2 regions of the Janthinobacterium sp. GW821-FHT03C10 genome follow, and region 2 is predicted to be linked to the other one. Evidence: predicted binding sites of a transcription regulator. Region 2 holds the regulator's gene; the other holds the start of a gene.
The links. The regulator FliA, encoded in region 2, starts transcription of late flagellar genes. The targets are predictions, from matches to a motif close to CTAAAGTTTNNNNNNNNNNNGCCGNTA.

Region 1 (7,489 bases), on a different contig from region 2:
CTGCAACATCGGCGATTTACAGCTATTTCGCGATGGGGCGGATAGCCAGACGGCCGCCATGCTGGCACCCTGCCCCGTCATGCGCCTCGAAGCGGGCGAAGCCATTGCCGACACACAGGGCGCCAGCCTGTACATCGTCCTGCGCGGTTCGCTGGCTGTGGCCGCCGACACCCACACGGGCATGGATGACGGCACCGTCAGCAAGGTCTTGCCCGGCGAAAGCGTGGGCGAACAATCGGTGCTCGATGAAGCGAGCAACCTGGCCGCCATTTCCGCTCTGGAAGAAACCGACTTGCTGGTGATCGACGCGGCCGTCGTCTGGGAATTGATCGAGCAATCGAACGGCCTGGCACGCAACCTGCTGCGCTTGCTGTCCTTCCGCATCCGCGCCGCCAACGCCCTGCTGCGCCGCCGGCAGAAACTGGGCGAATTCTACCGCCAGCTGTCGATGGTCGACAGCCTGACGGGCCTGTACAACCGTGCCTGGCTCACTGATTTATTGCCGAACATGATCGTCACGGCGCACGGCAGCGGCTCGCCGCTGTCGCTGGTGATGATAGACCTCGACCATTTCAAGCGCTTCAACGACACCCACGGCCACCAGGCGGGCGACCAGGCGCTGCGCATCGCCGCACAAGTGCTGGGCGCGGCCCTGCGCCCCACGGATTTTGCCGTGCGCTATGGTGGCGAGGAAATGATGGTGATCTTGCCCGATACCAGCGAACACGTGGCCTTGCGGGTGGCCGAGCGCCTGTGCGAGCGCATGCGGCAAGCCGTCATCTTCGCCGACATGCGCAGCGCGCTGCCGCACATCACGGGTTCCTTCGGCGTGGCCAGCCTGGCGGCGGAACAGGACGACGAAGCGCTGATCGCCACTGCGGATGCGGCGCTGTACCGGGCCAAAGCCGGGGGCCGCAACCGCGTAAGCACCTGATATTCTCAGGCGCTTCATATAAATTATCAGGCAGCCTTGCTGTCGGCCGGCTTGCTTGCATCCGGCTTGGCGGCATCATCCTTCTTGCTGCTGTGCGCGGCGATGAAATCCGCGTAGCCCTTCTGCACCAGTTCATACGTCTTGTCGATATTGCCGGCGATATCGCCGTTCAGCACTTTCAAGCCGCCCAGGATGTCGCGCGCTTCCTTGAAACCTTTTTCCATGCCCCCGCTGATGGTGTCCATGAACTTGGTCAGGGCCGTATCGTCGTCCAGGCCGGGGTTCTGCTTCTTGAACGCCTCAAAAAAACCCGTCGACAGCGAGACGATGCGGCTCGCCGTCGCTTCGGCGCTGTTGTCCTGCGACGCGGCGTTCTGGATCGCGTCTTCGCCGTACTGGCCCTTCAGCGCTTCATTGATATTCGTGATGGCCGTCTTGTACAGCAGCGCCAGCGGTTCGTTCTCGGAACCGATGGAGACGTTCAGCGACGCCTGCATGATGGAGGCGTTCAATTGCAGCTTGCTGCGGTCGTTCACGCTCATTTCAGCGTTGACGCCGTGCTGGACTTTATCGTCCTTGCCGGCAACACCCGTACTGACGGAAGTCACGGAAGCAGTGGAATTGCCGCTTGCGGCGATGGGAATTGACACGATAGACCTCCTTGAACGGACAATGTATGCCACCATGCGGGAAACGCGATGATGACCATCCTCTCGTGTAGTATCGGCAGGTTTTCAGAAAACTGAAGCGGCCCGGACAATTAAGATAACAATTAAGCAAGCAACGACCATCAATGACTACCCAGACCTTTCTTTGGCACGACTACGAAACCTTTGGCGCCCAGCCGCGCCGCGACCGCCCGGCCCAGTTCGCCGCCATCCGCACGGATGCGGACCTCAACGAGATCGGCGAACCGATCATGCTGTATTGCCAGCCGGCCAATGATTTCCTGCCCGACCCGCAATCGTGCCTGATCACGGGCATCACGCCGCAGCAATGTCTGCAGCTGGGCGTGCCCGAACACCAGTTCGCCGCTACCGTCGAAGCGGCCTTTTCGGAACCGGGCACCATCGGCGTGGGCTACAACACCATCCGTTTCGACGATGAAGTCACGCGTTTCCTGTTCTGGCGCAACCTGATCGACCCGTATGCGCGCGAATGGAAGAACCATTGCGGCCGCTGGGATATCCTCGACGTGGTGCGCATGACGCACGCGCTGCGCCCGGAAGGCATTCAATGGCCGAAGCGCGACGATGGCCAGACCAGCTTTAGACTGGAACACTTGAGCAAGGCCAATGGCCTCGTGCACGAAGCGGCGCATGATGCGCTGTCCGACGTGCGCGCCACGATCGCCCTGGCGCGATTGATCCGCGAAAAGCAGCCGAAACTGTTCGAATTCTGCCTGGCCCTGCACAAGAAGGACAGGGTCGCCAGCGAAATGGGCATGCACCTGGCCGCTGGCGAGCGCCAGCCCTTCCTGCACGTGTCCGGCATGTTCCCGGCCGAACGCGGTTGCCTGGGCGTCGTCTGGCCGCTGGCCACGCACCCGAGCAATAAAAATGAAATCCTCGTCTGGGATTGCGCCTACGACCCGCGCGAACTGTTCGAACTGGACGCCGACACCATCCGCACGCGTTTATTCACGCGCAAGGAATCCATGCCGGAAGGCATGACGCGCCTGCCCGTGAAAAGCGTTCATTTGAACAAGTCGCCCATGCTGGTGGGCAACCTGAAGACCCTGTCGCCGGCCATGGCCGCGCAATGGGGCATCGACGTGGATGCGGCGAAGGTCAACGCCCAGCTGGCCGCCACGGCGCCGAACATGGATGCCATCTGGGCCGAAGTGTTCCAGCGTCCGGGCGCGAACACCGCGCTGGACGTGGATGAGGATTTGTACAACGGTTTCGTCAGCAACGACGACCGCCGCCTGCTCGAATCCTTGCGCCGCGACACGCCGGCCAAACTGGCCACGGCCCGCCCCTCGTTTGCCGACGAACGCCTGCAGGAATTGCTGTTCCGCTACCGCGCCCGCAATTTCCCGCAAACCTTGAGCGAAGCGGAAAGCCTGCGCTGGGAACAGCACCGCGCCGCCCGATTGTTCGACGGCGACGGCGGCGCCCGCACCATCGAAATGCTGTTTACGGAAATCGACGTGCTGTCGGAATCGGTCGATGAGCGTGGGGAAGAGATTCTTGGCGAACTCTACGATTATGCGGAGATGGTGGCGCCCATGCGCGACTGAAGGACCAGGCTGGGTAGGTCGGATTAGCGGGGCAAGGCCCCGCGTAATCCGACAACATTGTTGACGTTACTGGTGTTGTCGGATTACGCGGCGTCGCCGCTAATCCGACCTATGCTGCACGGTGTTGATTGATCGCATCGCGCGTCTCGATCGCCACGCGGCGCGCCGCGTCGGCGAAGTCTTCGCCCGCTTGCGGCGTGGCGTAGATGATGGCGCGCGAGGAGCTGATCATCATGCCCATGCCGTTCGCCGTCTGGCCCGCGCCGACGGTGGCGGCAATATCTCCGCCCTGGGCGCCGATGCCGGGCACCAGCAGCGGCATGTCGCCCACGATGGCGCGCACTTGCGCCAGTTCTTCAGGGAAGGTGGCGCCGACGACGAGCGCGCACTGGCCATTCTTGTTCCATTTCTCGGCCACCAGACGCGCCACGCGCTGGTACAGCGGTTCGCCGTCCGTGTCGAGGAATTGCAGGTCCGAGCCGCCCGGGTTCGAGGTGCGGCACAGGATGATCACGCCGCGGTCTTTCCACGCCAGGTAGGGATCGAGCGAATCCTCGCCCATGTAGGGGTTCACGGTGACGGCGTCGGCGCCGTAGCGCTCGAACGCTTCACGCGCGTATTGCGTGGCCGTGGCGCCGATGTCGCCCCGTTTCGCGTCGAGGATCAGGGGGATGTGCGGGTAGTTTTCGCGCACGTAGCGGCAGATGTCTTCCAGCTGCTTTTCCGCGCCCAGCGCGGCAAAATAGGCGATCTGCGGCTTGAAGGCGCAGGCCAGGTCGGCCGTGGCGTCGATGATGCGCGTGCAAAAGGTGGTGATTCCATCAGGCAAGTCGCGCAGGTCCGCCGGCAGTTTCGCCAGGTCCGGGTCCAGGCCCACGCACAGCAGGGAATTATTGGCCGTCCATGCGGCGGATAATTTATTGATGAAATTCACGGCACACCTTCTCTATATTCAGTTGCAAACCCCGTATTGTAACGCGGCGCAAGCTTGCCACGGCGTCTCAAGGCAGCCGGAGGCGGCGGCCGGCGCTTATTAAACCGACATGGCGGGCCGTTTCAGGTATATTTGCCTCACCTCCCTTACTCAGCACGGAACCCATCATGCAAATCACCAATCAATTCACCAAATGGCTGCGCCTGGCGCTGAGCGTCACCGTCCTGGCCGGCATCCTGACGGGCTGCGGCTACAACGACTTCCAGAGCAAGGACGAAGCCACCAAGGCCGCCTGGGGCGAAGTGGTCAACCAGTACCAACGCCGCGCCGACCTGATCCCCAACCTGGTCAATACCGTCAAGGGCTATGCCACGCACGAGCGCGAAACCCTGGAAGCGGTGACCAAGGCGCGCGCCGCCGCCACCAGTTTCCAGATCACGCCCGAAGTGCTGAACGACCCGGCCGCCTTCGAAAAATTCCAGCAAGTGCAGGGGCAGCTGTCGTCGGCCCTGTCGCGCCTGATGGTGGTGTCCGAGAAATATCCTGACCTGAAAGCCGACACCAGCTTCCGCGACCTGCAGTCGCAGCTGGAAGGCACGGAAAACCGCATCACCGTGGCGCGCCAGCGTTACATTGCCGCCGTGCAGGATTACAACGTGCATGCGCGCAGCTTCCCGAACAACCTGACGGCCATGGTCTTCGGCTACAAGGTCAAGCCGTCGTTCACGGTGGAAAACGAAAAAGCCATTTCGACCGCGCCGACCGTCAACTTCGGCAAATAAGATGAAAGCCTGGTCTTATCTGGCGACGCTGGCGACGGCGCTGCTGCTGTGGACAGCCTTGCCCGCCGGCGCGCAGGGCTTGCAGCCCGTGCCGCCGCTGGCGGCGCGCGTGACGGACAACGCCGGCATGCTCGATGACAAGCAGAACGCGGCGCTGGAAGGCGTGCTGGCCGACTACCAAGCCAAGACGGGCAGCCAGATCGCCGTGCTGCTGGTCAAGAGCACGGAACCGGAAGCCATCGAGCAATACAGCATCCGCGTGACGGATGCCTGGAAGCTGGGCCGCAAGGGCGTCGATGACGGCGTGCTGCTGATGGTGGCGAAGGACAACCCATCGTCCTTGCGCCGCCTGCGCATCGAGGCAGGCCGTGGCGTGCAGGGCGTGCTGACGGATGCGCAATCGAAACGCATCCTGCAAGACGTGATCGCGCCGCATTTCAAGCAGAACGACTATTACGGCGGCCTGGTGGCTGGCATCGGCGCCATCGCTACCCTGCTGAACCAGGAGCAATTCCCCGCTCCCGCCCAGCAAAAGGCGCCGGCGACCGTGGAAGCGGGCGGCCTGACCTTCTGGCTGCCGCTGCTGTTCTTCGGCTTTCTTGTGCTCCTGACCGTGTTCCGCTCGCGCGGCGGCCCGAACCGGCTGCAGCGCGGCAGCAACTGGTCCAGCGGCGCCACCGGCGTCGTGCTGGGCAGCATTTTGAGCCAGGCGCTGAACAACCGCGGTGGCGGTGGCGGCTTCGGCGGCGGCGGTGGTTTTGGCGGTGGCGGTGGTTTTGGCGGTGGCGGTGGTTTCGGTGGCGGCGGCGGCGGTTTTGACGGCGGCGGCGCCTCGGGAGATTGGTAATGACGAAACAACTGACATTCGGACAACGCTGCGGACGGGCTCTGAAACATTTGCGGGGCACGCCGGCGACGGCGCGCCAGGCCTTTCCCGAGCGCACCCTGAAAGCCATCGAAACGGCGATTGCCGATGGTGAAGCGATGCACCGGGCGGAAGTGCGCCTGATCGTCGAGGCGGCATTGACGCCGGGCATGGCTTACCAGGGCGTGAGCAACCGCGAGCGGGCGCGCGAACTGTTCGCCCAGTATGGCGTGTGGGATACGGAAGACAACGTTGGCGTGCTGATCTATATCAACCTGGCCGAACACCAGGTCGATATCGTGGCCGACCGCAACGTGGGCCGGCGCGTGACGCCGGAACAGTGGCAAGCCGTATGCCGCACCATGACGGGCGGCTTCAAGGAGGGCAACTACCACGACAGCACGCTCGATGCCTTGCAGCAGTTGAATGCCTTGCTGCAAAGCCACTTCCCTGCCGATGGGACGCGCGGCAACCAGCTGCCGAACGAACCCATCCTCCTCTGAATCCCGGACAGGGATTAAAATCCGCCATGGCGCCGCAGCATGGCGGCGCCCCCAACCGCCGAGGAGAATACATGAAACTGGTCAATAAAACCGCCATCGTCACGGGCGCCACGCAGGGCATCGGCCTGGCCTGCGCCACCCGCCTGATCGCCGAAGGGGCGCAGGTGATGCTGGTCGACATCAAGGAAGAAGGCGCGCAGGCGGCGGCCGCCCTCGGCCCGCAGGCGCGTTTCTTTTGCGCCGACGTCAGCCAGAAGGCGGACGTCGACGCCATGCTGAAGGAAACGCTGGCGCAGTTCGGCCACATCGATATCCTCGTCAACAATGCGGGCGTCACGCACGCGGCCGATTTCCTCGACGTGTGCGAGGACGATTTCGACCGGGTCATGCGCATCAATCTGAAATCGATGTTCCTGTGCGGCCAGGCCGTGGCGCGCGAGATGGTCAAGCGCAACAGCGGCTGCATCATCAATATGTCCAGCGTCAATGCGGAACTGGCCATTCCGAACCAGGTGCCGTATGTGGTGTCGAAAGGCGCCATCAACCAGCTGACCAAGGTCATGGCCCTGAACCTGGCGCCGCACGGCGTGCGCGTGAACGGCATCGGGCCGGGCACCATCCTGACGGAACTGGCCAAGCAGGCGGTACTGTCGAGCCCGCAAGCGCGCCACACGATTCTGTCGCGCACGCCGCTGGGGCGCTGCGGCGAGCCGGAAGAAGTGGCAGGCATCGCCGCCTTCCTGGCCAGCGACGACGCCACCTACATGACGGGCCAGACCATCTACGTCGATGGCGGACGCATGGCGCTCAACTACACGGTGGCCGTGAAAGAGTGATGCAATCGAGTTATATCAAAAAAGAATAATGCATATCTAAAAAGATCATTAGACACATATCGTGCGACGCAGCATAATGCACCTGTCTCCACTATTCTCCTCCAAGAAAATAGTTTTAAGCCCGCTTTCACCAGCGGGCTTTTTTTTTGCCATCGCTGCTGCAACATGGCCATTCTTGCCATTTCCCGCAATCTTCCCGCTCATTCTGCCTGCCGCAAAAAAATGTTGCGGCGTGTCATCAGCCCGTCATTTTCGCCCCCTATACTTGCTTCATCTGCTGTACAGGCAACCGATATGCCTGACTACAGACAGGTGTGCCGCGATGGCACACCACTCCCCTTTTATGCCGTGGCGGGCGCCGGCAAGGCGCGCGACATGGCGAGTACCGAGCAA
Region 2 (7,489 bases):
TGTGGCACTACGCCAACAAGATGAAAATGTCCTTGCAGGAAGTCAAGCAAGAGGCGAAGGAGTCGGACGGCAATCCGCAGATCAAGGCGAAGATCCGCCAGATGCAGCATGAAATGTCGCGCCGCCGCATGATGGCCGACGTGCCCACGGCCGACGTGGTGGTGACCAATCCGACCCACTACGCGGTGGCCCTGAAGTACGGCGAGAATTCGCGCGGCGCGCCGCAGGTGGTGGCCAAGGGCATCGACGAGGTGGCGGCGAAGATCCGCGAACTGGCGGGCGAACACAAGGTCGCCATCCTGGAAGCGCCCGCCCTGGCGCGCGCGCTGTACCAGCACACGGACATCGGCGACGAGATTCCCGAGGCGCTGTATGGCGCCGTGGCCGAAGTGCTGGCATATGTGTTCCAGCTGCGCAGCTACGGCAAGGGCCAGGGCGAGCGCCCCGACAAGCCGAAAAAACTCGACGTGCCGCCCGAGCTCGATCCGCTCGACCCCGCATCGCAGACCAAACCCGCGGCAGACGCGGCAGACAAGAATAAAGGAAGTACACCATGAACGGCCTGAGATTGCCAGCCTGGCTCAGCGGAATGGGCAACAACGCCAGCAAGGGCATCGCCGCGCCGGTCATCATCATCATGCTGCTGGCGATGATGGTGCTGCCGCTGCCGGCCTTCATCCTCGACATTTTCTTCAGCTTTAATATCGCGTTGTCCATCATCGTGCTGCTGACGGCGCTGTACACGGTCAAGCCGCTCGACTTCATGGCGTTTCCCACCATCCTGCTCGTGTCGACCATGCTGCGCCTGTCGCTGAACGTGGCGTCCACGCGCGTCGTGCTGACGGAAGGCCATACGGGCGCCGACGCGGCCGGCAAGGTGATCGAAGCGTTCGGTCACTTCTTGATTGGCGGCAATTACACGGTCGGTATCGTGGTGTTTATCATTTTGACGATCATCAACTTTACCGTCGTGACCAAGGGCGCGGGCCGTATCGCCGAGGTGGGCGCCCGCTTTGCGCTGGACGCCATGCCTGGTAAACAGATGGCCATCGATGCCGACCTGAACGCCGGCCTGATCGGCGAAGATGAAGCGCGCCGCCGCCGCACGGAAGTGGCGCAGGAAGCGGAATTCTATGGCGCCATGGACGGTGCCAGCAAATATGTGCGCGGCGACGCCATCGCCGGCATCATGGTCACCGTCATCAATATCGTTGGTGGCCTGCTGGTGGGCTTGCTGCAGCACGACATGGGCTTTGCCGATGCACTCAAGAACTACACCTTGCTGGCCATCGGTGACGGCCTGGTGGCGCAGATTCCTTCGCTGATCATTTCCACGGCGGCCGGTATCGTCGTCTCGCGCGTGGCCAGCGAACAGGACATCGGCACCCAGCTGGTCGGGCAACTGTTTGCGAAACCGCAAGTGTTGTACATTACCGCCGGCATCATCGGCGGCATGGGCTTGATTCCCGGCATGCCGAACATGGTCTTCATCCTGCTGGCGTCATTGCTGGCCGGCTCCGCCTATCTGATCAGCAAGAAACGCACGCAGGAAAAAGCGGCGGCCGAAAAGCCGGCCGAGGCGCCGCAAGCGACCGTGGCGCCCGAGCAGGAAGAGGCCAGCTGGCAAGACATCATGCCCGTCGACACCCTGGGCCTGGAAGTGGGCTACCGTTTGATTCCCTTGGTCGACAAGACGCAGGGTGGCGAATTGCTCAAGCGTATCAAAGGCATCCGCAAGAAATTTGCCCAGGAAGTGGGCTTTTTGGCGCCGCCCGTGCATATCCGCGACAACCTGGAGTTGAAACCGTCGGCCTACCGCATCACGCTCAAGGGCGTGGAAGTGGGCGTGGGCGAAGCGTTCAACGGCCAGTTCCTGGCGATCAATCCCGGCATGGCCAGCGGCACCTTGCCGGGCTTGGCCACCAACGACCCCGCCTTCGGCTTGCCCGCCACCTGGATCGACGCCAGCTTGCGCGACCAGGCGCAATCGATGGGCTACACGGTCGTCGACGCGGGCACCGTGGTGGCCACGCATTTGAACCACCTGATCACCTCGCACGCTTCCGAGTTGCTGGGCCGCGCGGAAGTGCAGTCGCTGCTCGATCACCTGGGCAAGGAGTCGCCGCGCCTGGTGGAGGACCTGGTGCCGAAGATGCTGTCGCTGTCGACCCTGCAGAAGGTGCTGCAGAACCTGCTGGCCGAGGGCGTGCACATCCGCGACATGCGCACCATCATCGAAACCCTGGCCGAGCATACGGTGCAGACGCAAGACCCGAACGACCTCACGGCGCTGGTGCGCGTGGCCCTGGGCCGCGCCATCGTGCAGCAGCTGTTCCCCGGCGCGGCCGAACTGTCCGTGATGACCCTGGACAGCCGCCTGGAGCGCCTGCTGATGCAGGCGATGGGCAATGGCGGCGACGGTGCCGGCATCGAGCCGGGCCTGGCCGACACCATCGCGCACCAGGCGGGCCTGGCCGCGCAGCAGCAGGAAGCGCTGGGCCTGACGCCCGTGCTGCTGGTGCCGGCGCCGCTGCGCGCCCTGCTGTCGCGCTTCCTGCGCCGCGCCTTGCCGCAGCTCAAAGTGCTGTCGCATGCGGAAGTGCCGGAAACCAAGACCATTCGCGTCACCAGCCTGGTGGGCGCGCAGTAGTTGGCATAGTTAATGCCGGGGTCAGACCCTCAAGACCGCCAACATGAAGGTCATCGCCAACGTGCGAGTGGGTCTGACCCCAGCCCTTGCTCTTGGTCAAATAAACATCAATTTCCTCCCGGCAAACTGAATAACGGGTACTTTCCCGTCCTGTTCCTTCGATCATTTCCTCCAAGCATCGCTAATAATGGAAACTGTCCGGGTGATCTGTGTCCATGTGGAAGACAGCACTCAAGCAACAGGAGTCGATGATGGTCACACAGTTCAGCCCATATTGCGCCACCCCCGCCCTGGGAGGCCGGTCATGAATGTGAAGAAATTTACGGGCGCCTCGTCGCGCGATGCGCTGCGCAAGGTGCGCGAAGCATTGGGCCCCGACGCCGTGATCCTGTCGAACCGCCAGGCCGATGGCGTGGTGGAAATCCTCGCGCTGGCCAACGACGATGCCGCTTCGCTGGCCTCGCCGCCGGCCGCGTCCGAAATGGCCCAGCCCCGTCCCCAGTTGCAGACCCAGTTCGCCACGCCGCAGCGTCCTGCCGCCCCGGCCCAGCGCCCGGCCGCGCCGCGTCCTGCCGCACCGCGCCAGGCAGCCGGCGAGCCAGTGGACATGGCCCGCATGCAGCAGATGATGGCCAGCGCGCTGGCGCACGTCAAGGAAAACGCCGCCGCCGAGATGAGCGGCATGATGAATGAAATCCGCGCCATGCGCGGCATGATGGAAACCCAGTTGGCGGAAATCTCGTGGGGTTCGACCCAGCAGCGCGAGCCGCAAAAAGCCGTCGTGCTGCGCGAGATGCTGGCCGCCGGTTTCTCGGCCAGCTTGGCGCGCTACCTGATCGACAAGCTGCCCGCCGGTCTCGACGGCGCGCAAAGCATGCGCTGGATCAAGACGGTTTTGAGCCGCAACCTGAACACGGTCGCCAACGAAGACGCGATGCTGGAGCAGGGCGGCGTATTCGCGCTGGTCGGTCCGACCGGCGTCGGCAAGACCACCAGCACGGCCAAACTGGCGGCCCGCTGCGTGATGCGCCACGGTCCGGAAAAACTGGCCCTGATCACCACGGACGCCTACCGTATCGGCGCGCACGAACAGCTGCGCATCTACGGCAAGATCCTCGGCGTGATGGTGCATTCGGTGAAGGATGAGGCGGACTTGCGCATCGCCCTGAAGGAACTCAAGAACAAGCACACGGTGCTGATCGATACGGTGGGCGTGAGCCAGCGCGACCAGATGGTGACGGAGCAGGTGGCCATGCTGTCGGGCGCCGGCGCCGACGTCAAGCGTTTGCTGTGCCTGAACTCCACGGCGACGCAGGAAACGCTGAACGAAGTGGTGCGCGCCTACCAGGGCAGCGGCCTGGCCGGCTGCATCATGACCAAGCTCGATGAAGCGGCCTCGATCGGCAATGTGCTCGACGTGGTGATCCGCCAGAAGCTGAACCTGTTTTATGTGTCGAACGGCCAGCGCGTGCCGGAAGACCTGTACCTGGCCGACCGCGGCTACCTGATCGACCGCGCCTTCAAGCTCAAGCGCGATGCGGCGGCGACGCAGTTTTCCGATGCCGAACTGCCGCTGCTGATGGCGCAGGCGGCCGCCCGCAACCACGAAGCGCGCGGGGTGCACCTTGGCTAATTTCGATTTCGACCAGGCCGAGGGCTTGCGCCGCATGCTGGCCGGCCCGCAGCCGCGCGTCATGACGTTCCTCTCGGCCACGCCGCAGGACGACAAGGGCGCCATGCTGGTCAACCTGGGCGCTTCGCTCGTCTACGGCGGCAATGACGTGCTGCTGCTCGACGCCAGCGGCGGCGATGGCGTCGCTGCGCGTCTGGGATTGGCCCACGGCGCCAGCCTGCGCGACGTGGCGCGCCAGCAGTGCGGCTTGAACCAGGTCATCCACCAGGTGCCGCAAGGCTTCGGCGTGGCCAGCCTGGGCGCGCGCAACCACCTGATGGACAGCATGGACTATGCGGGCGAGGACGAACTGCGCCGGCTGGGCAAGACCTTCGAGGTGCTGGCGCGCCAGAGCGGCATCGTGCTGGTCGACGGCGTCGTGGCAGACGAGGGCGATTGCTTCCCCGTGCCCTTGATGGCTTCGTCGGATATCGTGGTGCAAGTGTCGACCAGCGCCACCTCGATCAAGGCCGCGTACTGCCTGATCAAGCGCCTGAGCCAGGAACTGGGACGCCGGCCGTTCGGCATTCTCGTCACCGGCGCTTCCGAATCCGAGGCAAAAGTGGTATACGATAATATGGCGCAGGCGGCGAGCCGCTACCTGGCCGTGAAGCTGACCTCGATGGGTTCGGTGCCTGCCGATGAATATCTGCACCGCGCGGCGCGCCTGGGCCGCAGCGTGGTCGATGCGTTTCCGCTGGCGGGCGCCTCGGTGGCGTTTCGCGGACTGGCCGAGCGGCTGGCCCGTTCGGCGGCGCCGGTGCTTGGCGGCACCTTGTACCAGACGGGGAGCCCGCACCAGTTCAGCGCCTGACACCAACCGTAGCACCAGATAAGACGAGAAAACAATAAGCAGCCTATGTACACGGTCAAAGGGAAATCGAACAAGGACTATTTGCTGACGGAGCACATTCCGCTGGTGAAGCGTCTGGCGCACCATATGAAGGCGAAATTGCCGCCTTCGGTCGAGGTCGATGACCTGATCCAGGCCGGCATGATCGGCCTGCTCGATGCCATTAGCCGCTATGAAGAGACGCATGGCGCGCAGTTCGAGACGTATGCCGTGCTGCGCATCCGCGGCGCCATGCTCGACGAATTGCGCACCAGCGACTGGCTGCCGCGCAGCATGCGCCAGAACATGCGCAAGATCGAAGAGGCGATGAGCACCTTGCAGCAGCGCCTCGGCCATCCGCCGACCGAGTCGGAAGTGGCCAAGCTGCTGAAAATGTCGCTGGCCGACTACCAGGAAATGCTGGGCGACGGCGGCGGCCACCAGTTGGTGTACTACGAAGACTTTCATGACCCGGACGGCAATGACAGCTTCCTCGACCGCCACTGCGTGGACGAGGACAGCGACCCCTTGCGTTCCCTGCTCGATACCGATTTCCGGCAATCCGTGATCGATGCCATCGACGCGCTGCCGCCACGCGAGAAAATACTCATGGGCCTGTATTACGAAGAAGAGCTGAACCTGAAGGAGATCGGCGCGGTGATGGGCGTGTCCGAATCACGCGTCTCGCAGCTGCATACCCAGGCCGTCGCGCGCCTGCGCGCAACCTTGAGGGAGCAGGCGTGGACTGGTCCAGCGTAATCGGGCTGGCGCTGGCGCTGGCGGGCCTCTTGGTCGGCCAGGCACTGGAAGGCGGCAAGATGGCCTCCCTGCTGCAGCCGGCTGCCTTCGCCATCGTCATCATCGGCACCTTCGGCGCCGTGCTGCTGCAGACGCGGCTGCGCACTTTTGTCCGCGGGCTGGAAATGCTGCGCTGGGTCTTCCTGCCGCCGGCCGACACGCGCGCCGCGCTGGCGCGCGACATCGGGCAATGGAGCCTGACGGCGCGCCGCGACGGCCCGCTGGCGCTCGAGCGCCTGATGGAAAACACGGCCGACCGCTTCAACGCCAAGGGCTTGCGCATGATCGTCGACGGCATCGCGCCCGACAAGCTGCGCCAGCTGCTCGACGTGGAAATCTCCGCCTACGAACTGGCCGAGCGCCAGGCCGTCAAGGTGTGGGAATCGGCGGCCGGCTATTCGCCCACCATCGGCATCCTGGGCGCCGTGCTGGGCTTGATCCACGTGATGGAAAACCTTACCGACCCGAGCAAACTGGGCAGCGGCATCGCCGTCGCGTTTGTCTCGACGATTTATGGCGTCGGCCTGGCCAATCTGCTGTTCCTGCCGGTGGCCAATAAACTCAAGGCCATCGTCTCGCGCCGCGTGGTGCAGTATGAAATCACGGCCGCCGTGCTGTACGACATCGCCACGGGCGACCATACGCGCATCATCGAAGAGCGCGTCTCCAGCCTGCTTCACGAGCACTGAGCGAGCACTGAGCATGATGCGGCGCGCGCGCAGGAAGTATGACGAGGAACCGGACAACCAGGACCGCTGGCTGATCTCGTATGCCGACTTCATCACTTTGCTGTTCGCGTTTTTCGTCGTCATGTATGCGATCTCGCAAGTCAATGAAGGCAAATACCGCGTCTTCCAGAACGCCATCGGCCAGGCCTTCAGCCTGGAAAAGGGCGCGCCGCCCATCATCATGGAAGCGCCGCAGGCGATCCCGCTGCCGAACCCCGCCCTGAAGCGCCGCACGGAAGCCATCCGCCGCGAGCGCGAACACATGACGCGCCTGGCGCAGGACCTCACATCCACCCTGGCGCCGCTGGTGAAGGAAGGCAAGGTCCGCGTGACGCAGACGAGCCGCGGCGTCAGCGTGGAAATCAATGCCAGCGTGCTGTTCGACCCGGGCGCGGCGCGCCTGACGGCGGAATCGGACCAGGCCCTGCGCGCCGTCGCCGTGCTGCTCAAGGACGACACGCACGATGTGCAGGTGGAAGGGCATACGGACGTCCAGCCGATCAGCAATTCGACCTTTGCCTCGAACTGGGAATTGTCGGCCGCCCGCGCCAGCGCCGTGGTGCGCCTGTTCATCGCCAGCGGCGTGCAGGCTTCGCGCCTGACGGCCGTGGGCCACGCCGACAACATCCCCGTGGCGCCGAACGCCACGCCGGAAGGACGGGCGCGCAACCGCCGCGTGGCCGTGACGATCTTGTCCGGCATCCCCGAGACGGTGACGGAAGTGCCGACGCCGCCGCCGGCCAACTAGGACGGGTTTTTCGGGCCGGCAGGGCGTGGGGCATGTCATTTGCTGGTCATACTGGAATGCT

Region 1: a site for FliA is predicted at 1,656-1,682, ahead of AC07VH_RS15500 (DUF5610 domain-containing protein). Genes of this name have one in related genera too.

Annotation. Positions count from the first base shown of each region.
Region 1 is NZ_JBWKUN010000004.1:281,592-289,080, reverse strand. Features, by position in the region: gene AC07VH_RS15505 (GGDEF domain-containing protein) at 1-934, shown strand, start outside; gene AC07VH_RS15500 (DUF5610 domain-containing protein) at 961-1,584, opposite strand; gene sbcB (exodeoxyribonuclease I) at 1,728-3,176, shown strand; gene pyrF (orotidine-5'-phosphate decarboxylase) at 3,286-4,110, opposite strand; gene AC07VH_RS15485 (LemA family protein) at 4,278-4,892, shown strand; gene AC07VH_RS15480 (TPM domain-containing protein) at 4,894-5,739, shown strand; gene AC07VH_RS15475 (TPM domain-containing protein) at 5,739-6,260, shown strand; gene AC07VH_RS15470 (SDR family NAD(P)-dependent oxidoreductase) at 6,332-7,096, shown strand.
Region 2 is NZ_JBWKUN010000007.1:287,392-294,880, reverse strand. Features, by position in the region: gene flhB (flagellar biosynthesis protein FlhB) at 1-557, shown strand, start outside; gene flhA (flagellar biosynthesis protein FlhA) at 554-2,650, shown strand; gene flhF (flagellar biosynthesis GTPase FlhF) at 2,955-4,283, shown strand; gene AC07VH_RS23345 (MinD/ParA family ATP-binding protein) at 4,276-5,136, shown strand; gene AC07VH_RS23340 (RNA polymerase sigma factor FliA) at 5,182-5,913, shown strand; gene AC07VH_RS23335 (flagellar motor protein) at 5,895-6,641, shown strand; gene motD (flagellar motor protein MotD) at 6,658-7,428, shown strand.